Regions from separate parts of the Aliivibrio thorii genome, predicted to be linked through region 2. Evidence: predicted binding sites of a transcription regulator. Region 2 holds the regulator's gene; each other region holds the start of a gene.
What was found. The regulator PurR, encoded in region 2, represses purine synthesis genes. The targets are predictions, from matches to a motif close to TNANGNAAACGTTTNCNTNA.
Positions count from the first base shown of each region.

Region 1: AC2IP4_RS07950 (NupC/NupG family nucleoside CNT transporter) is a predicted target of PurR. The motif match lies at 1,250-1,269, and genes of this name have one in related genera.
Region 3: purL (phosphoribosylformylglycinamidine synthase) is a predicted target of PurR. The motif match lies at 1,144-1,163, and genes of this name have one in related genera.

Region 1 is NZ_CM170654.1:1,761,186-1,767,965, forward strand. Features, by position in the region: gene AC2IP4_RS07950 (NupC/NupG family nucleoside CNT transporter) at 5-1,210, opposite strand; gene AC2IP4_RS07955 (LysR family transcriptional regulator) at 1,496-2,431, opposite strand; gene AC2IP4_RS07960 (LysR family transcriptional regulator) at 2,636-3,499, shown strand; gene AC2IP4_RS07965 (class I SAM-dependent DNA methyltransferase) at 3,583-4,284, opposite strand; gene AC2IP4_RS07970 (ISL3 family transposase) at 4,334-5,527, opposite strand; gene AC2IP4_RS07975 (transporter substrate-binding domain-containing protein) at 5,688-6,780, opposite strand, start outside.
Region 2 is NZ_CM170654.1:1,124,392-1,131,171, reverse strand. Features, by position in the region: gene AC2IP4_RS05175 (IS4 family transposase) at 1-527, shown strand, start outside; gene torR (two-component system response regulator TorR) at 587-1,285, opposite strand; gene torD (molecular chaperone TorD) at 1,520-2,167, shown strand; gene purR (HTH-type transcriptional repressor PurR) at 2,443-3,450, shown strand; cyclic di-GMP riboswitch class I at 3,604-3,688, shown strand; gene AC2IP4_RS05155 (TfoX/Sxy family DNA transformation protein) at 3,815-4,402, shown strand; gene AC2IP4_RS05150 (sensor domain-containing diguanylate cyclase) at 4,634-6,337, shown strand; gene AC2IP4_RS05145 (VP0952 family biofilm-associated protein) at 6,358-6,780, opposite strand, start outside.
Region 3 is NZ_CM170654.1:2,302,282-2,309,061, reverse strand. Features, by position in the region: gene mltF (membrane-bound lytic murein transglycosylase MltF) at 1-965, opposite strand, end outside; gene purL (phosphoribosylformylglycinamidine synthase) at 1,329-5,225, shown strand; gene AC2IP4_RS10455 (RNA methyltransferase) at 5,467-5,976, shown strand; gene AC2IP4_RS10450 (DUF3622 domain-containing protein) at 6,146-6,472, shown strand; gene AC2IP4_RS10445 (IS4 family transposase) at 6,607-6,780, shown strand, end outside.

The DNA of each region.
Region 1 (6,780 bases), 640 kb from region 2:
TAACTTAAAGTGACAAAATCACACCGGCAATCGCGGCACTCATCAAGTTTGCTAATACGCCTGCAGTAATCGCTCTGAACCCCATTTTAGCAATGAATGGACGACGCTCAGGAACAAGACTTCCTAAACCACCAATCAAGATCGCCATGGTTGAGATATTGGCAAAACCACACAAAGCAAAGGTAACAATCGCAACAGAGTGTGGGCTTAATTGATCTTTAACTTCCATCAATTGAATAAAGGCGACAAACTCATTTACTACGATCTTATTACCAATCAGTGAACCCGCAAGAATCGCTTCATTCCATGGAACACCTAATAAGAATGCAACTGGTGCAAATAGGTAACCAAGGATCAACTCAAAGCTTAGTTTTAAGCCAAAGAAATCACCGACATGGCCAAGCAAACCATTTAATAAGGCAATGACACTCACGAACGCCAATAACGTCGTACCTACTGCTACTGCAATACGTAAACCAGACATTGCACCATCCGCTAATGCTTCAAATACGTTTGTCGCGTGGTCAATCTCAACAGAGGTAATTTCATCATCATTATTGGCTTCATCACCTGGTGGAACCATCATCTTCGCCATTAATAGGCCAGCAGGTGCTGACATGAATGCCGCAGAAATAAGGAAGTTAAGATCCACACCTAGAGATGCGTAACCGACCATAGTACCGCCAGCCACTGACGCTAAACCACAAGTCATGACAGCAAAGAACTGTGAATCACTCATGTGCTTTAAATAAGGTTTTACAACAAGAGGGGCTTCTACCATGCTCACAAAGATGTTTGCCGTCGCTGCAAGTGATTCTGCGCGCCCAGTGCCTAATAATCGTTGTAATCCACCACCAATAAAATTGATGACTCTAGGCATGATACCCAAATGATAAAGTGCAGAGATAAGCGCAGAGAAGAAGATAATGATACCAAGAACATTAACGGCAAATACAAAGCCCACTTTACCTGTTGCTAAGCCACCGAACAGAAACGCGATTCCTTGTTGGCCATAATCAATCACGCCTGAAACGCCAGCAGTTACTGAATTTAAAACTTCTTTACCTGCTGGAACGTAAAGTACCAGTAGAGCAAATAGAATTTGTAAGCCAAACGCCAAAGAGACAGTTCTTAAAGGGATATTACGGCGATCAGTCGAACATAAGTAAGCAAATAGTAAAATGGCAAAAATACCAAGTAGCGATGTCATGATAGAAACCTGTGCTATCGAAAATGAGCCTGCATTCTAATGCGCAAAGGTTTGCGTGCAAGTCGAGGTTGCTAACGCCCTGTTAATGAGATTTAGATCACATTTTGTAGACCCTCTTAACTTATTGATTTATAAAATAAGAGCTGTATTTGGAAAGGGTATTGTTGCTGTATGGAAAATATATTTTTTTCAAGGCTGATAATGAATTTAAGTCATTGATTAAAAAGGCATCATTGCGCTGTATTTAATTTAATCAATGCCAATATCGACCATATAATACTTTGATTATAACTTAACCCATTTCATTAACGCTTTATCCCAATATGGCTGTTGACCAATATGCTGACGTAAGAAATCAATGGCCGCACTTATCTTTCTTGGCAAATGTTTACGACTTGGGTAAACCGCATAAATTGGCATTTTTTGACTCGCTTTCCAGTCAGGTAAGAGCTGAATCAATTTGCCATCATTAAATTCATTTGTTAATAAATAACTGGCTAAATAGGCGACGCCCCACCCTGAAATAGCCGCGTCCCTTACCGCTTCTGCTAAGTCAACACGATAGTTCCCAGAAACTTTGACACACAACTCTTCATTGCCTTTGCTGAAATCCCAATTACTGTAATCACGGTGACGACTTTGATAAGTTAAACAGTTATGTTTAATAAGATCTTGCGGATGATGAGGAACTTCCCTATTTATTAAATAATCAGGAGAAGCCGCTAGCACAAAATGCGAATCAGCTAAACGTTGAGCAACATACCCCTCAGGTAAATCTTCAAAGTTTGTCACCCATAAATCCAACCCCTCTTTAAGCATATCTGCTCGGTGATCAAACAAGCGAACTTCCACTTGTAATTCAGGATATTGCTGACGTAATTTATCAATCGCAGGGATAATATGCATGGTGCCAAAAGACTGCGATAGCCCTAGTCGCAAAATACCCGCAACACCGTCACGTTCATTATCCATAATGGCACTGGCTTCGCTCATCGCACTGTACATTTTTTCGCAGTACAGATAAAACTGTTGCCCTGCATCCGTAAGAATAAGTGAACGTGTCGTTCTTTGAACTAATTTTACATTCAAATTCGACTCTAGCACCCCCAGTTGTTTACTGACATGAGAGGTAGACACACCCATTTGTTTTGCTGCAGCAGTAAAACTACCTGCTTTTGCTAAGGCGTAAAATATCACCATTTGACTGGCACGATCATGCATCTCTCTTGTCCTTTATTTCAAAGGGAATATGGGCGGCGGATAATAACACTTACCTCCTCAATTAAAAGAAATGAACCGAACTTTTTTCTCGAGAAACTGAATGAGTCATAAAGACAACCTATTTATGTACTAAAATTAAGTTTCACTATTCTCATTCAAAATTTTGATATATTGTAATAAATTAGTATCTAATAGATGGATCTTATGTTTAATCTTCAGCAACTTAAAACGCTTATTGAATGTGTTGAATCTGGTTCTTTTTCTGCTGCGGCACGAAAATTGGGGAAAGCACAATCAGCTATTAGTACTGCTATTGCTAACTTAGAGATAGACACCGGAGTGGAGATCTTTGACCGTTCGACCCGAATACCTACACTGACACCTCACGGTAAGCGTTTATATATCGAATCCATCCATTTATTATCCCAAGCGAAAGACATTGAGACCATGCTCAACTCTTTTAGTCTCGGAATAGAAGATACATTAACCATCGTTATAAATGAGTTATTATTGACTCCGACGTTTTTCAAAGTAATAAACGAATTTTATCAGCAATTTCCACATACTGAGTTGAATATTAATACCGCAGAGAATCAAGAAATATCGGAATTAGTAGCACAAGGAAAAGCCTCTATTGGGTTTATGCTGTGTAATGATGCTCTTCCTAAAAAAGTCGAGCTTGGTTTAGTAGGGTACTTACCTATTTCGATTGTAGCCAATAAAGATCACCCTCTACACTCACAAGAGTCAATTCACCTCAATGAATTAAAGCGATACCATCAAATATTATTGACTAATATGCATAGCCCTTGGAATGTTCATTTCTCATCTTCCATAACTAAAACGAACAATGTAAATGCTCTGCAATCATTATTAACGGTTGATGATTGTTGGGGGTTTGTTCCTGACCATCTAACAAATAAGAATCAAGCATTAAAGATACTCGATGTAGACTCAGAAGAGAAAAATTGGCTCTTACATATAGACCGTGTCGTGATAAAAAATCACAATCTTGGCCAAGCTCATTCATGGTTATATCAACACTCTGTAGAAATGTTTGAACTATAAAGTACAGGTAATCATTCGATGCTACTAAATATTCATCTTCACATAATTAATAGCATTGAATTACTTGTATTAAACCTCAATAACTAACCTAACTTTTGGCATTTAATAAATATAAAATTTGGATTCTTAGATAAGTATTCGTATTTTTCTTCAGAAATCGCTTTTACTTTTTCAGACACTTTACCTTCTGATAAATGGGTTACAACAAGGCCACTGTCCATAATAACTTGCATCAATTCAGTTAAAGATCGACGGTAAAACTGAACCTCAACTGGCTCACCTATCGTATCCCACACTTCGCTCACTAATTCTCTTTCAAAATAGTTACCAGATATTGATGATTCAAAATCAACAAAAGGATGATGAGTTGAAAAAACAAAACTACCGCCGTGTTTCAACACACGAGTAATATCTATAAATAAAGGCAAAAGTTCATCAATATAATGAACCATTAAAGGTGCTATCACCAAATCAGCACTCTCAGTTTCTTCTTTAATAAGGCCCAAAGACGCATCTTGATCATAAGCCGTAATTCGTTCACCAAATTTACGTTTTACCATTGCGACCATGTCTTTAGAGTAATCAATGCATGTTAACTTGCTCGCACCTTGATTAATCAAATACTCAACATAAACCCCGGTTCCACAGCCTAGATCAATAATATCTAACCCACTAACATCACCAAGAATGGTTTGTAAAGATGATCTCTCTAAGTGTGCATTGTAGATATTATCTTGCACTGCTGAATCGTATTTTTCAGCAAACGTGGTGTACATTTTAGACATCGTATTATCCCATCAAATGTAATTAATAACAGGGGGGCTAATTTAAGGTTCATCGCGGCTTTCCGGGGAAAGCCGCTTTTATCTTCATAAAGAAATAGTCTGTATCTCTGTAGCCATACCCCATTCTTTTGATCAGCTTAATTTTGTTATTTATTCCTTCCAGTGTACATGTATTTAATCGGTATAAAGCCGAACTAACAATTCCGTGAAGGTATGGTTTTAACTTTCGTGCAAAACTGATTAATGGTTGGATCCCACTCTCATTTACCTGTTGCCACCATACATCCCATAGTTCTATTGCCTGCGTTTCTGAATCACAATACCAGAGCTCTTTTAATTGCTCTCCTAGCAAATGAGTCACCATTAAATCGTGGTTTACCGAAAGTATTTCATCTAGATAACTCTGTTGATTTGCGTCTAGGTTGTCTCTATTTTTCAAAAGGATCCAGCGTGAACGCTTAATCCAACGACGAGCTTTTTTGTCTTCTTTGAGTTGATTCGCTTGATCTACCCTAACTCTATCCATTACCTCTCGTCCATATTTGGCTACCACATGAAAAAGATCGTATACAATACGCGCATTAGGGCAATGAGCTTTCACTTCGAGATCGAAAGCTGTATTCATATCCATAGCTACTGCTTCGATATTTTCGGCATGCTCACCAAGCTCTTCAAAGAAAGGCCTGATATCAGTTCGGCTTCTACCTAAACCAATCCAAAGCACTTGATGTGTCTGCGCATCGGCAATCACTGTTGCATATCGATGTCCTTTAAATATGGCAAACTCATCCATCACTAGTTGACGTAATTTATCCCATGGTATGTCAGGGATAACTCGTTTAAGTCGTTGTTTATCAATGTTCTTTATCGTGTGCCAATGTACTCCAGTCAGTTCTGAAATATGTTTAATCGGCAGCAAAGGCAGCAGTTGTTCAATATATTCTATCAATCGATTAGTCAGGCGTGAGTATGGTTTAAGCCAAGATATTGCTTCCGTTTTTGTACCACATAGCGAACATGTAATGCGCCTAGTCTGAATCAAAAGTTCAACTGGAGTTCCTAATATCATAGCGTCTTTAATAGTTCGCCACTGAGTATCGTGAGTAAATTCAGAGAGTCGCCCGCAAGAGCAGAATGCTGGGGAATCAGGCTTTAAGGTTATAGAGATTAATGAATCAGTTTTATGAGATTTTACGATCTGAAAACCTTTACAGAATGATGATAAAAAAGTATTATTTGGCATGAAAACGGCAGTTTATGAAAAGTTGTGTTTGGCGATGTAACTTTACCACTAACTGCCGTTTTTGTTTTCAATTCCCGCTAATCTGCGATGAACCTAATTTAAGAGGGCTAATCATACGATACAAAATACAAACTCGATATCTTTTCGCCATCAATTACGGTTACTTTTCTGTAAAATATTCCAATAATATCTGATGCCACTCTGTCGTTTCTCTAATTTGCAATAATGCTCGATTGATGTCTTCTTCATACTCACTATTTTCGATTAATACCAAACCATAATTCTGTTTTTCAAGTTGGTATGGCAGTACCACTAAATCAGAAAAATTGTCTTTCCCCTTTCCTTTTTTTATCATATATCGAAGTACCGCATCATCAGCAACAATGGCATCTACCTCATCATTTTCTAACGCTAATAACAACTCATCCATTGTTTGATAATTTTCATGAGCAATACTGTGATCAGCCAACAATAGGGATGCTGTCGTCGCTTGTTTTGCGCCTGTTCTTAACTTGGATAAATCATTTACATTTTTCACATCAAACCGTAACTGCTCTAATGTAAGTGAACTGGTTAAAATAGCCGTAATACTGGCAATAAAAACGGTAGAAAACATAGCAATGAGTACCGTCATCACTCGTGCTGATAAGGTTTTAAACTCGAAATAATTAAAAGGCCCTTTGGTGATAAATAAGACGCCAAGAATAAAGGCTTCAGCTATACGCCCTCTCTTAGTCGGCATTGAATATAACTTATCGTTATTTTTCCGTTCTAACAGATAGAAAAAACCACCTACACTAATCGCGACAGCAAAGAAAATCCCAATAGCTTTCCATAAGGTTTTATTGGTAATAATACTGATAAAAGTATCTAGGTAACTGCGGCTTTTTACTGCCATCGCAAGGTGTGTTTCATAAAATGAATGAGAGAAATCGACATGCTCTTCACGATCTGGCGTGATCGAAATACAAGAAACACCTACATCAATATCACCTTTTTCTGACGCTAGTAATAAATCGTCTAATTCGTAATTTTGTAATGTATAAGTCACGCCCATTATTTCTGCAATTCGTTCCCATAACATCATACTAAGACCGTCGAACTCTTGGCCTTTGGTGTGGAAAATAAAGGGGGGGCAATGATAGGTTCCGACTTTAAGTTCGGTATTCGCTCTACTTTTCTCTATCCCTACAAACATAGCTGCCACAAAGATAACCATTGAAATAATATAATGACGGAAAACCCTTTTCTCA
Region 2 (6,780 bases):
AATATATTGAAGCTCGGTTAGTGAGTAAAAAAGTGAAAGGAAAAGAGACTCAAATTTTAACTTCAATGGTTGATCCAATGCGTTTTCCATCGTCTGAAATGGTAGAGCTGTACAGTGAGCGTTGGGAGATAGAAGTCGGTTATAGAGAAATGAAACAGACGCTTCTAAATAGTGAGCATCACCTTCGAAGTAAAAAGCCTGAGATGATTAGACAAGAATTATGGGGGATATTACTTGGTTATAACTTACTTAGATATCAAATGGTTAAGATGTCACATACGGTGAAGGGGCTTCACGCAAACCAATTAAGTTTCACATCATGCTCGCTGGCAATCATAAATATGTTGTACACAATGTCACTAAATAGTGCAGGTAATATCCCGAAGACTATCGCCTCTTTACAGGCAAATACCGCTCACTACATTTTACCGCCAAAGAGAGAAGATAGGCGCTATCCAAGGAGAGTTCGAGCTAAAGCCGTGAAGTACCCTTGCTGGAAAAAGAAAAAAGCCAGTCAGCTTAACTGACTGGCATTACTCAAATATGAGTGGTTCAATTTAAATCTTTTAACGATAATTAATAACTATCAATCACCAGCGAACATGTAACCTTCACCGTGTACGGTAACAAAGATCTGTGGGTTTTTAGGGTCCACTTCCATTTTTGCGCGCATTCTTCGAATCAATACATCAATCGTTCTATCATTTGGTGCATCTACACGGTGGCTAATCATATTTAAAATACGTTCACGCGAAAGAACCGTATTTGGGTACGAAGATAACGCCACCAACAGTTCATATTCAGCTTTAGTTAATTTAACTGGTTCGCCATTATTTGATAATGCACGGCGCTGAATATCAAATGTCCATTCACCAAAACGAACTACATTTGACTCATCCAATTCAACTGGCTCATTAACTAAAGACATACGCCAAAACAAGTTCTTAACTCGAACCAATAATTCACGTAGCTCTACAGGTTTAGTGACATAGTCATCTGCACCCATTTCTAAACCGACAATTCGGTCAATACTATCTGTTCGTCCTGTAACGAGAATAATACCAATATTAGATTGACTGCGCAGTTCGCGAGCCAATAATAAACCATCCTCTCCTGGTAGGTTTATATCAAGCATAATTAAATCAACTTTTTGTTCAGCCAAAATAGTTCGCATTTCTGCCCCTGTTTCAGCCTCGCTCACTTGATATCCCTCGGCTTCAAAGTAGCCTACAAGCTTAGAGCGAGTTACCACTTCGTCTTCAACAACTAAAATGTGATAGCTCATAATATTCTCTTTTAATGGTTATTTGGATAGTTCTTATCTTATTCTATTCATATTTTGTAATAATGCCAATTCTCAATTGATATTTCTGTATTTTAATTGATTCAAAACAATTATTAATAAAAATCGAAATTTAATCTTTACACATATCTTTATACACCCTGTTAATGATAGGTGCTATTCCTTTTCATACTTATCCAGTACAATTCTTAAATAAATTTCTTGGAGCAAAGAGACATGAACGAATTAACTGCATTTAACGAACAACGCGCTGAAATTTACTGGTGGTTGTCGAACTTATTAGCGAATGAACTAACAGAAGAACAATTAGAACAATATAACAGTTTTGAAGTTCGTACTTTCCTGTCTGATTTAGGGAAGACGCCAGAATTAGCGTCATCGGTAAATGAATTGGTTGAAAAGTTAAATAAACTTCAAGCTCGCGACGATGCACAGCTTGAATTATCAGCTGATTTTTGCCAAGCATTTTTAGGTTCTGACAAAAACAGTGCTCTACCTTATGCATCAATCTATTTAGATAAATCAGGCCTTCTTAATGCAAAACCTGCTCAAGATATGCGTGAATTACTAGAAAAGTACAAGATTGCTCAAAAAGCAGAATTCAATGAACCCGCAGACCATATAGCTATTGAACTAGATTTCCTTGGGAATTTAATCCTAATGACAAATCAGCAAACTTCTGAAGAAGACTTTGAAGCTTATATGAGTGCGCAACTTTCTTTTATTAATAAACAGCTATTATCTTGGACTCCAAAATTTAACCATATTTGTAAGGAGAGAGATGAATTCGGCTTTTATGCTGCAGTAACGACTTTCCTTGTAACCTTTCTACAACTTGATGTTACTTTCCTTACAGGTGAGTAATTTATAGTTTATATATTGGTACAATATTTTTACAGGTGTGTGATATAAATCAAATCATTAACAAAATTAATTAAATCACTAATTGTTTGCACTATGCTTTACCTATAAAATGTGAGCGCAAACGATAAAATTTGATCATTAAATGAAAACCGCATTTTTGGCGGTTTTTTTCATTTATAACCAGGGCCTATTTATCTTCCATCATATCTACATAATGTAATATCAATTTTGTTGGAACATAAATAGCCCCTTATTTTACCCATTAAGGCTTTTATATGGCTACTATTAAAGATGTTGCAAAACTTGCAGCTGTTTCTACTACCACTGTCTCTCATGTAATTAATAAAACTCGTTTTGTTGCCGAAGCAACTCAAAAACGTGTATGGGAAGCGGTTGAAGAACTAAACTACGCACCTAGTGCCGTTGCTCGCAGTTTAAAATGCAATACAACACGTACGATTGGTATGTTAGTAACACAATCTTTCAACCCATTTTTTGCAGAGGTTATGCATGGTGTTGAGAATTACTGTTACAAACAAGGTTACACTTTATTTATGTGTAATACTGAAGGCGATTTAGATAAGCAAAAACATTATCTTCGCATGCTTTCAGAAAAACGTGTTGATGGCCTATTAGTCATGTGTTCAGACCTTAATGAACAACTATTAGCGCTGCTTGAAAAAAACACTGAGCTACCAATGGTTATTATGGATTGGGGCCCAGATAGCCCACGTACAGATAAAATCATTGATAATTCAGAAAAAGGCGGTTACTTAGCAACAAAACATTTAATTGAAAACGGCCATGAAAAAATCGCTTGTATTACAGGTCAGTTAGATAAATTAACGTGTAAAGAGCGTGTTCGTGGGTTCGAACGAGCTTTAGCTGAATCAAACTTAAGCGCTAACCCTGACTGGATTTTGGAAGGCGACTTCGAGTGTGCTTCAGCATCAAAAGCTGTAGATAAAGTACTAGCAATGACAGAGCGTCCAACAGCACTATTTTGCTTTAACGATATTATGGCACTGGCGGCAATAAGTAAAATTCAACAAGCGGGCTTAAAAGTACCTGAAGACATCTCAGTTATTGGTTACGACAATATTGAATTATCGGCGTATTTCTCTCCACCCCTGACAACTATTCACCAACCTAAACGTCGTGTTGGTAAAACAGCGGTAGAGATTTTATTAGAGCGCATTAAAGATAAGCACCATGAGCGTCGCATTTTTGAAATGCAGCCTGAAGTTGTCTCTCGTAGCAGCGTATCAAATAGAATCAAATAGCGCTTATTTACTTATTAAAATACGAGTTGGTTCAATTTACACTTAAAATTTGAACCGACTTAACAAAAATAAATGATCATTTTTTGAAGCAACATCACACTACGCTCAATTGTGCAACAACTCTTACTATAAATTGCTATATTATCAGCAAAGTCACGAACAGGGCAAACTGTACGAAAGTACAGGACGCAAAGCTTCCGGCCTACGTATTTATATATAAGGTAGCGGGGTTGCCGACAGTAAGTATTCTCTCAAGTATTGTTAATTTTTACTTTAAAATAACAATACCTTACTTTGAACTTGCTACCATTTCCTCGGGCTCAGTTGTTTAGTGACATAGACTTACTAACCGAGAATTATTGCAATGGATAAACCAGTACTAAAAGAATCACTTCATTTACTTTCATCTTTAGGTAAGATCACTTCACGCTCAATGTTTGGTGGTTTTGGCATTTTTATTGATGGCACTATGTTCGCTCTTGTTGTTCAAGATAAACTTCATTTAAGAGCTAGTGATGAGACTATCAATTTATTTAAAGAGCAAGGGTTTGAACCATACGTTTATAAAAAGCGTGGTTTTCCTGTTGTAACTAAATACTTTGCAATTTCAGCTGAATGTTGGGAAGAGCCAGACTCAATCTTAATTCAAGCTGTCATAGCTTTAGATGTCGCTAAAAAAGATAAAAAGAAACAGCAAACAGCCGGACCTTCTCGTATCAAAGATTTACCAAATCTAAGATTAGCGACAGAAAGAATGCTTAAAAAAGCAGGCATTAATACTGTTGAAGAGTTGCGCACCACTGGAGCTGTTAATGCTTATAAAGCAATTCAACAGACACATTCAAACAGTGTGAGTGATGAATTACTTTGGTCGCTTGAAGGAGCGATTAAAGGAACTCATTGGTCTGTTGTTTCAGCAGAAACACGAAGTGAATTAAGAAAGCAATTATAAACTAAGTGTTAATCTATACGTCTTAATCTTATGCTCTATCAAAGAGATTAAGGCGTTAACCCTCCCTAAACCAAGCTCCCCCCCCTTAAAACTAAATAAAGCGACAAGCCTTCACACTTTAACTCTCCTTTGTAACAATATCTGTTACTTTATATAACTATCAGTTATGCTACGTCTTCATATATAGAACATAAAACTGTTAAATGGCGTGCGTTTTATAAGGCGGTGTTAATGAGTAAAAATACAATCAGCAAAAAGTGGCTTTATTTACCTATAATATCAATGGTATTTACAATATCTATTGGCTTATTTGTGTTTAATTCAACACTCTCAAATTGGCTTGAGCACAAAGTTGAAGGTAGTCTATCTGAAGAAGCCTCTCGTATTATAAAAGACATCAATGACGACCAAGTTTCCTTTTCTGATTTAAAAGCATTGGATGTATACATAAAAACAAAACTAGTTATTGCCAAAGAAGACCATATTACTCTGATAAAATCAGACGGCACGCCAATTGCTGATAGTGATATTTCTTTAAACGCCGTCTTACAGCTTGAAAACCATTTAAACCGAGAAGAAGTGAATAACGCTAAAGATATTGGCTATGGCACTGCTACCCGCTTCAGTACTTCTCGCTTTAAAAACTTACTCTACTCTGCACAATCATTTGAATACCAAGGTCAAACATATATTCTTAGAACGGCAACGCCACTAACTCGTATCGATGCCATGGTAGAAGAATTGATGAACATCCTAATTATTTTAATGGGGATTAACATTGTACTTGTCATTGGCTCATCTCTACTCAGTAATAAGCTTATTCAACAGCAAGTAAAAAATGAGCAAGATCTACAAGAAGAGCGTATAGAACAACGTACTCAAGAAATTGAGCTATTACACCGTCTTGCAAATATGCTTGCGGCTTGTAACTCAATCAATGAAGCTCAAATGGTCGTTGAAGATATCCTTCCTAGGATTTTAGGGGATGTAAATGGCGTCGTATCTCTAATGCGTTCATCTAGGAATCAACTACTAGTAAAACTCGATTGGGGCGGAGCTTGGCCAGGCAATAAAACTTACGCACCTGAAGAATGCTGGGCATTACGAAAAGGTAAATTTCATCTCGCTAATGATAAATATACCACCCTGCCATGTTCCCATATGTCTGCGACCGGAACAGACCAAACACTATGCATCCCATTGACCGCACATGGCAACACCATTGGTATGATGCATATCTACCTTGGTGATAAAGAACATTTAGACAAGAGCGTTCAAAAACTTGCTTTCACGGTTGCTGAGCATCTTGGTTTGGCACTCGCGAACTTAAATTTACAAGAGAAATTGAGAGAGCAAGCCATAAGCGATCCTTTAACTGGTTTATACAACCGTCGTTACTACGAAGAAACCATTAACCAAGAAATAATGCGAGCTCACCGACACAAACAAGAAATGTCGATTCTTATGTTAGATCTTGACCACTTTAAACGCTTTAATGATAACTATGGGCATGATGCTGGTGATTATGTATTAAAAACCATCGGTTCATTATTACTTAATACTATGCGTGGAGAAGATACAATTTGTCGCCTTGGCGGAGAAGAACTAGCGATTATTTTACCAAATACAGGTGCTGAAGGTGCATTACATGCAGCAAAGTCTTTATGTGAAGCCGTTAGCGATCTTCATTTGGCAATTAAAGAATTGTCATTAGGTAAATTGAGTGTTTCTATTGGTATCGCAACTTACCCTAAAAATGGGCTTCAATCTGATGATTTAACTAAGCTCGCAGATATTGCACTTTATGAAGCAAAAGGCCGAGGACGGGATCAAGCTTGTCATTATGATGAGCTGATCCAGCCTTCAGAATATCCAGAGCCCATTGAAGTAGAAGAAAAAGCAAAAACCAGTGACGAAAATACGATTAACTCTTAGTTTCTCTAAAAATGATGGGCCTAATCCACAGGCTCATCATCTACTTGCATCATAAAATCAGTTACCCAGCCAATCAGTAGGATCATTAACCAAGAAACCATAATCGAAGTCGGGACTTCAAATTTAGGCGATATAATTAATGTACTAAATCCTATAACAGGTAAAAGCCAAGACATCATCGGCAACCAATCTTTATATTTTGAACGCCCTACACTCTGTAAACATACAATAAGTCCTGTAATAGATAATGCGACAAGCGCAGCATGCTGTAAGCCCCCAATCCATAGTGGGATAACTAAAACTAATGGCCACCATGCATTACTATTTACAGGTTTCCAACTTCTTACCGCCACCCACACAAGTACAACACTGATTATCTGGATTAACGTCGAATAGGCGCTCCCTGCTAATTTCCCTTCATATTGTAATGCCATTATTCCGGC
Region 3 (6,780 bases), 1.2 Mb from region 2:
GCTAATGGGTTCCAATGTGATTCTTGGTATGACAGTGCTGCTAAGAAACGCCAATCAAAGTCCCCTGCGTACTTTTTAAATAGAGGTTCCCATTTAGGCAGTTTGCTTTCTAACGCACGAATAAAAGCACGAGTGTCGACGTAATCAAACGATTCAACGTGACCAAAATATTTTTCTTCTAAAAGAGCGAGTTTGCCACTTTCTTTTAACTCACCAAAAAACTCGATCAATAATGCTTGTAAGCTATCATCTTCAGTTTTTTGTAGGAACCAGGCGACAGGCTGATCTTCAGTTAACTCAAAAGCAACCGCTAAGTCAGGATGAATACGCTGAGTTAATGACAATTCAACAGAGTCGGCGAGAGTGTAATGTATCTCTCCATTGGCTACTTTTTTTAATAATTCGCTAACGTCGGTATCTGGTTCTGTTTTCCAATCGAGATCAGGATGCTTTTCTTTTAACTTTGTTAACGTGCCTTCAAAGCTAGAGTCTTTGACTATAGTTAAGTTCTCATCAAGCTCTGTAAGGTTTTTAATATTACGAGGGCGCCAACTGCCTTTTTTATAAACCACTTGTTGGCTGACATAATAATAGACAGGTCCAGGATTAAATTGTTGTAGGCGGTCTGGTGTAATCGTCATATTAGCAGCAACAATATCAACTTCATTGCGATCAAGAGCGGGGAATAAACCTGAATAAGTATAAGCTGGTGTGATTTCTAGCTTAACTTCTAGTTTTTCAGCAAAAGCCTTAGCTAGATCGTAATCTAACCCTGTTGGGCCATCAGAACCGATGTAATAAGAGAGTTGGTTGTTTAGTGTACTGACTCGTAAAATACCGCGTTCTCTCACTTGTTCTAATTTGTTTTTTGGTTCTGATTCTACTTGGCAGCCAGTTAAGGTAAGAAGCAAAGTAAAAACAACCAAACAAGATGGTAAAAAGCGATAATATCGGATGCGGCTCAAGTCTGAATGCTCTTTTAAATAAGTAGGGCGTAGTTATATCAAATGGGAGAATAAGAGGCAAAAGCACGGTAACAAATTAGAACAATTATTAGAGATTAAGGCAGAATAAATTATTCATTGTTTATTTTTTATTCAAAACCATCAAATTGAGAGGCCATTTAAACTTTTTTCCAAAAAAACACGCAAACGGTTGCTTTTGGTGTTACTTCACAAAACAAAATCCTTTATAATGCGTTCGCAATACCAGAGGTAACATCGGCATAGTCACTATGTGTTATGAATAATTAATAGAGTTAGCTATTTATAACGACATGAAACTATTCCAATATTACCTTTAATTCATTGCCGAAGAGACCTAAGTACATGAGAATTTTGCGTGGTTCACCTGCTTTATCTGAATTTCGTGTTAACAAGCTACTTGAGCTTTGTTGCGAGCTAAATTTACCTGTTACTGGTATTTATGCTGAGTTTGCTCACTTTGCTGACGTAACCTCAGAGCTTGATGCATCTGAAATTGTAAAGTTAGAAAAATTGCTAACTTACGGCCCTACGATTGAAGAACATAAGCCTGAAGGTTTATTACTTCTTTCTGCACCTCGTCCAGGTACTATCTCTCCTTGGTCTTCAAAATCTACTGATATTGCCCATAACTGTGGCTTAGCTAAAATCGCACGTTTAGAGCGTGGTACTGCGTATTATGTAGAAACTTCTGAAACTCTTTCTGAACTTCAATTGCTTGAATTAAAAGCCATTCTTCATGATCGTATGATGGAAGTGGTCTTTACTGATTTTGAATCAGCAGCGGCATTATTTACGGTAGCTGAACCTGCACCATATGCTGAAGTCGACCTACTTGTTGGTGGTCGTAAAGCGCTAGAAAACGCAAACGTTACCCTAGGTCTTGCACTGGCTGAAGATGAAATAGATTACTTACTTGAAAGCTTTACTGAAAAGTTAGGTCGTAACCCAACGGACATCGAATTAATGATGTTTGCACAAGCGAACTCAGAGCATTGTCGTCACAAGATCTTTAATGCGGATTGGACAATCGATGGGATTAAGCAAGAGAAATCATTATTCAAGATGATTAAAAACACCTTCGAAGTTACTCCTGAAAACGTACTGTCTGCTTATAAAGATAATGCAGCTGTAATGACGGGTTCTACAGTCGGTCGCTTCTTCCCAGATCCAGAAACTCGTGGCTATGGTTACCATCAAGAGAAAACACACATCTTGATGAAAGTAGAAACGCATAACCATCCAACAGCAATCTCTCCTTGGCCGGGTGCGTCAACAGGTTCTGGCGGTGAAATCCGTGATGAAGGCGCAACAGGTATCGGTGGTAAACCAAAAGCAGGTTTAGTTGGTTTTTCTGTATCTAACTTAAAAATTCCTAATTTTGTTCAACCGTGGGAAACGGATTTTGGTAAGCCAAGCCGTATCGTTACTGCGCTTGATATTATGCTTGAAGGCCCTCTAGGTGGCGCGGCATTTAACAATGAATTTGGCCGTCCAAACCTGTTAGGTTACTTCCGTACTTACGAAGAAAAAGTAAACTCTCATAATGGTGAAGAAGTACGTGGTTATCACAAGCCAATTATGCTTGCTGGTGGTCTAGGTAATATTCGTGATGATCATGTTCAGAAGAAAGAGATCCCAGTAGGCGCAAGCTTAATCGTACTTGGTGGTCCTGCGATGAACATCGGCCTTGGCGGCGGTGCAGCATCTTCAATGGACTCAGGTTCTTCTTCTGAAGATCTAGATTTCGCTTCAGTACAACGTGAAAACCCAGAGATGGAGCGTCGTTGTCAGGAAGTTATCGACCGTTGTTGGCAGCTTGGTGATGCAAACCCAATCGCATTTATCCACGATGTGGGTGCTGGTGGTATTTCAAACGCATTACCTGAGCTTGTTGATGATGGTGAGCGTGGTGGTATCTTTAACCTACGTGACGTTCCAAACGATGAGCCGGGCATGAGCCCACTTGAGATCTGGTGTAATGAATCTCAAGAGCGTTACGTAATGGCGGTTGCAGATAAAGACTTAGCGACATTTGAAGCTATTTGTAAGCGTGAACGTGCGCCATATGCAGTGGTTGGTAAAGCAACTGAAGAACGTGATCTGAAATTAGAAGATTCACACTTCGACAATACGCCAATCGACATGCCAATGGACATTCTTTTAGGCAAAACGCCTAAGATGCACCGTGATGCGAAAACACTAAAAGCGAATAACCCAGCGATTGATCGTTCAGGCATTGAAATGAACGATGCAATTGAACGTGTTCTTCGTTTGCCAACGGTTGCAGAGAAAACATTCTTAATCACAATTGGTGACCGCTCGGTAACGGGTCTTGTTGCTCGTGATCAAATGGTTGGTCCATGGCAGGTTCCTGTTGCTAACTGTGCAGTAACTGCGGCAAGTTATGACACTTACCACGGTGAAGCTATGTCTCTTGGTGAGCGTACTCCTGTTGCACTTTTAGACTTTGGTGCATCAGCTCGTTTAGCGGTTGGTGAAGCAATTACCAACATTGCAGCAACGAATATTGGCGACATTAAGAACATTAAATTATCTGCAAACTGGATGTCTCCAGCGGGTCACCCAGGTGAAGATGCCGGTCTTTATGAAGCAGTTAAAGCAGTAGGTGAAGAGCTTTGTCCGGCACTTGGTCTAACTATCCCAGTGGGCAAAGATTCAATGTCTATGAAGACTAAATGGGAAGAGAACGGCGAGCAAAAAGAAGTTACTTCTCCGCTTTCTCTTGTGATTACAGCGTTTGCCCGTATTGAAGATGTTCGTAAGACGATTACTCCTCAGCTTCGTACTGACAAAGGTAATTCTTCTCTAGTTCTTATCGACCTAGGTAACGGTAAAAACCGCATGGGTGCAACAGCACTTGCACAAGTTTACAAGCAGCTTGGTGATAAACCAGCAGACGTAGACAACGCAGTGCAGCTAAAAGGTTTCTACGAAGGTATTCAAACTTTAGTAGCAAACGACCAAGTTGTGGCTTATCACGATAAAGGCGATGGTGGTTTATTTGTTACTCTTGCTGAAATGGCATTCGCAGGTCACTGTGGTGTTAATGCTGATATTGCAGCGCTAGGCGAAGACACGCTAGCAGCATTATTTAATGAAGAGTTAGGTGCGGTAATCCAAGTTCGTAACGACGATTTAGATGCAGTGCTTTCTACTCTTGCAGCAAATAGCCTAGAAGCATGTTCACATGTAATCGGCTCTGTTGAAGATTCAAACGAACTCGTAATTAAATCTGGTGAGCAAGTTATAGTAGAACGTAACCGTACTGAACTACGTACTATCTGGGCTGAAACGACGCATAAGATGCAAGGTTTACGTGATAACCCAATCTGTGCTGACCAAGAACATGAAGCGAAGAAAGATAACTCAGATCCAGGTCTGAACGTGAAACTAAGTTTCGACGTAAATGAAGATATCGCAGCGCCTTATATCAACCTAGGTGCTAAACCTAAGATGGCGATTCTACGTGAGCAGGGTGTTAACTCTCACGTTGAAATGGCTGCAGCATTTGACCGTGCAGGCTTTGAAGCAACAGATATTCACATGAGTGATATCCTAACGGGTCAAGCGGTACTAGAAGAGTACAACGGTCTTGTGGCTTGTGGTGGCTTCTCTTACGGTGATGTACTGGGCGCAGGTGAAGGTTGGGCTAAATCGGTTCTGTTTAACAATTCTACTCGTGACCAATTTGAAAACTTCTTCAAGCGTGAAGATACCTTCTCTTTAGGTGTATGTAACGGTTGTCAGATGTTGTCTAACCTGCGTGAACTTATCCCAGGAGCTGAGTACTGGCCACGTTTCGTTCGTAACGAATCAGAGCGTTTTGAAGCTCGCTTCAGCCTGGTTGAAGTTCAGAAGTCTGATTCTGTGTTCTTTAACGGCATGGAAGGTTCTCGTATGCCAATCGCTGTTTCTCACGGTGAAGGCCGTGTAGAAGTGCGTGACAACGACCACCTAAACGCGATTGAAAACTCAGGTACGGTTGCTCTACGTTACGTTGATAACAACGGTAACCAAACGCAGCAATACCCGAACAACCCGAATGGTTCGCCAAACGCTATCACTGGTTTAACAACAACGGACGGTCGTGTAACGATCATGATGCCTCATCCTGAGCGTGTATTCCGTACGGTTGCAAACTCTTGGGCTCCAGAAACGTGGGGAGAGAATGGTGCTTGGATGCGTATGTTCCAAAACGCACGTAAGAACCTTGGTTAATTAGGATATGTTTTGATTGATGCTTATTAAGTTTTAATCAATAGCTTTAATTTAATAATCCATTATTTATCATGATTTTTTGAAAGTGTGATAAAAATCTGAAAATTGAATTAACAGTCTGTTCTATAATAAATAAAAGAGTTGGGTAAAGACGGCTCTTTTCAAATAAAACCGTTGGAGTTTAGGCTTCAGCGGTTTTTTTGTTAGAATAACGCTTTAATTTTATCTGTTGGAAGAAACAATGAAAAATACGCACGTTACGATTGGTTTGAGTAATCCGAAAAGCCCAACCAATGTTGGTGCAGTCATGCGTGCTGCAGGGTGTTATCAGGTTGATGATGTTCGTTACACTGGTGAACGATACGATCGCGCTGCAAAGTTTCAAACGGATACTAAAAAAGTAGCCAATAAAATCCCCTTGACCAGTGTCGATAGTTTATTGGACGGACTTCCTGAAGACATGAAAGTCGTGTGTGTTGAACTTGCCGAGGGTGCAACGTCGCTCCCTGAGTTTCAGCATCCAGACAAAGCCATTTATGTTTTTGGCCCTGAAGATGGTTCAATTACTCAACAAGTTGCCGATCGCGCTGATCATGTTGTGTATGTTCCAACGGTTGGTTGTATGAACTTGGCGGCGACAGTTAATGTTCTTTTATATGATCGACTGGCTAAATCTGTGGATATCGTTAAAGGCGATGAACTAATACGCAGCAGTCGAGATAACCGTAATCATTTAGTAGTGAAAAAATAAGACTTACTTCTCCTTTAAAGCATGAGTAGATTGACATCTTTTTGGTGCATTTTTGGCTGAATGTGTTCTAATAGCGGGCATTAAAGGGAATGCAGTTAATATGCTGCAGTTATAGATGGATTTTTTAGCAATGATCTATCCCTTAACTATCGAATTCTAGGAAATAAAAATGGCAAAATTTGATTACCGTATTGTAGAAAAACGTAACGCTTGGGCTGCTGAAATTACGCGCCAAGTAACTTCTCGCAGAACGGTTGTATCTAAGCGTCAACTTGGTTTTGAAAGCGAAGCTGAAGCAGTTGAATGGGCAGAGAAAGAGCTTGTTGAATTTGCTAAAACTCAAGCTGTTCGTAACGACCGTAAAGCTGAGCAACGTAGCGAAAAAGAAGAAATGATCGCACGTAAGAAAGAAAAATCAGCAGCACAAAAAGCGGAATATGAAGCCGCTCGTGATGCAGCAAACGATGAAGACGAATACGATTACGACGAAGAGTAATCTTCTCGAATAATTAAAAATAAAAAAGGCGCTTATTTGAGTAATGCCGATCAGTTAAGAAATTTTCCAGATCATTTGACTGATCGTTAAAAACCTTCAAAATCCGATATTGGGTAACCAATATCGGATTTTTTATGCAACTAACTAAAGCTCTAACACTGGCTAATGATTTCGTCCCTGATTCTGATTCTCTCGGAAAACTCAGTGATATATTACCTCCTGAATTTATTAATCAATGTTTAGAAGAGGCTGGGATAGCTACGATCCGTAAGCGCCGATTACCATTAGATATGATGATTTGGGTTGTG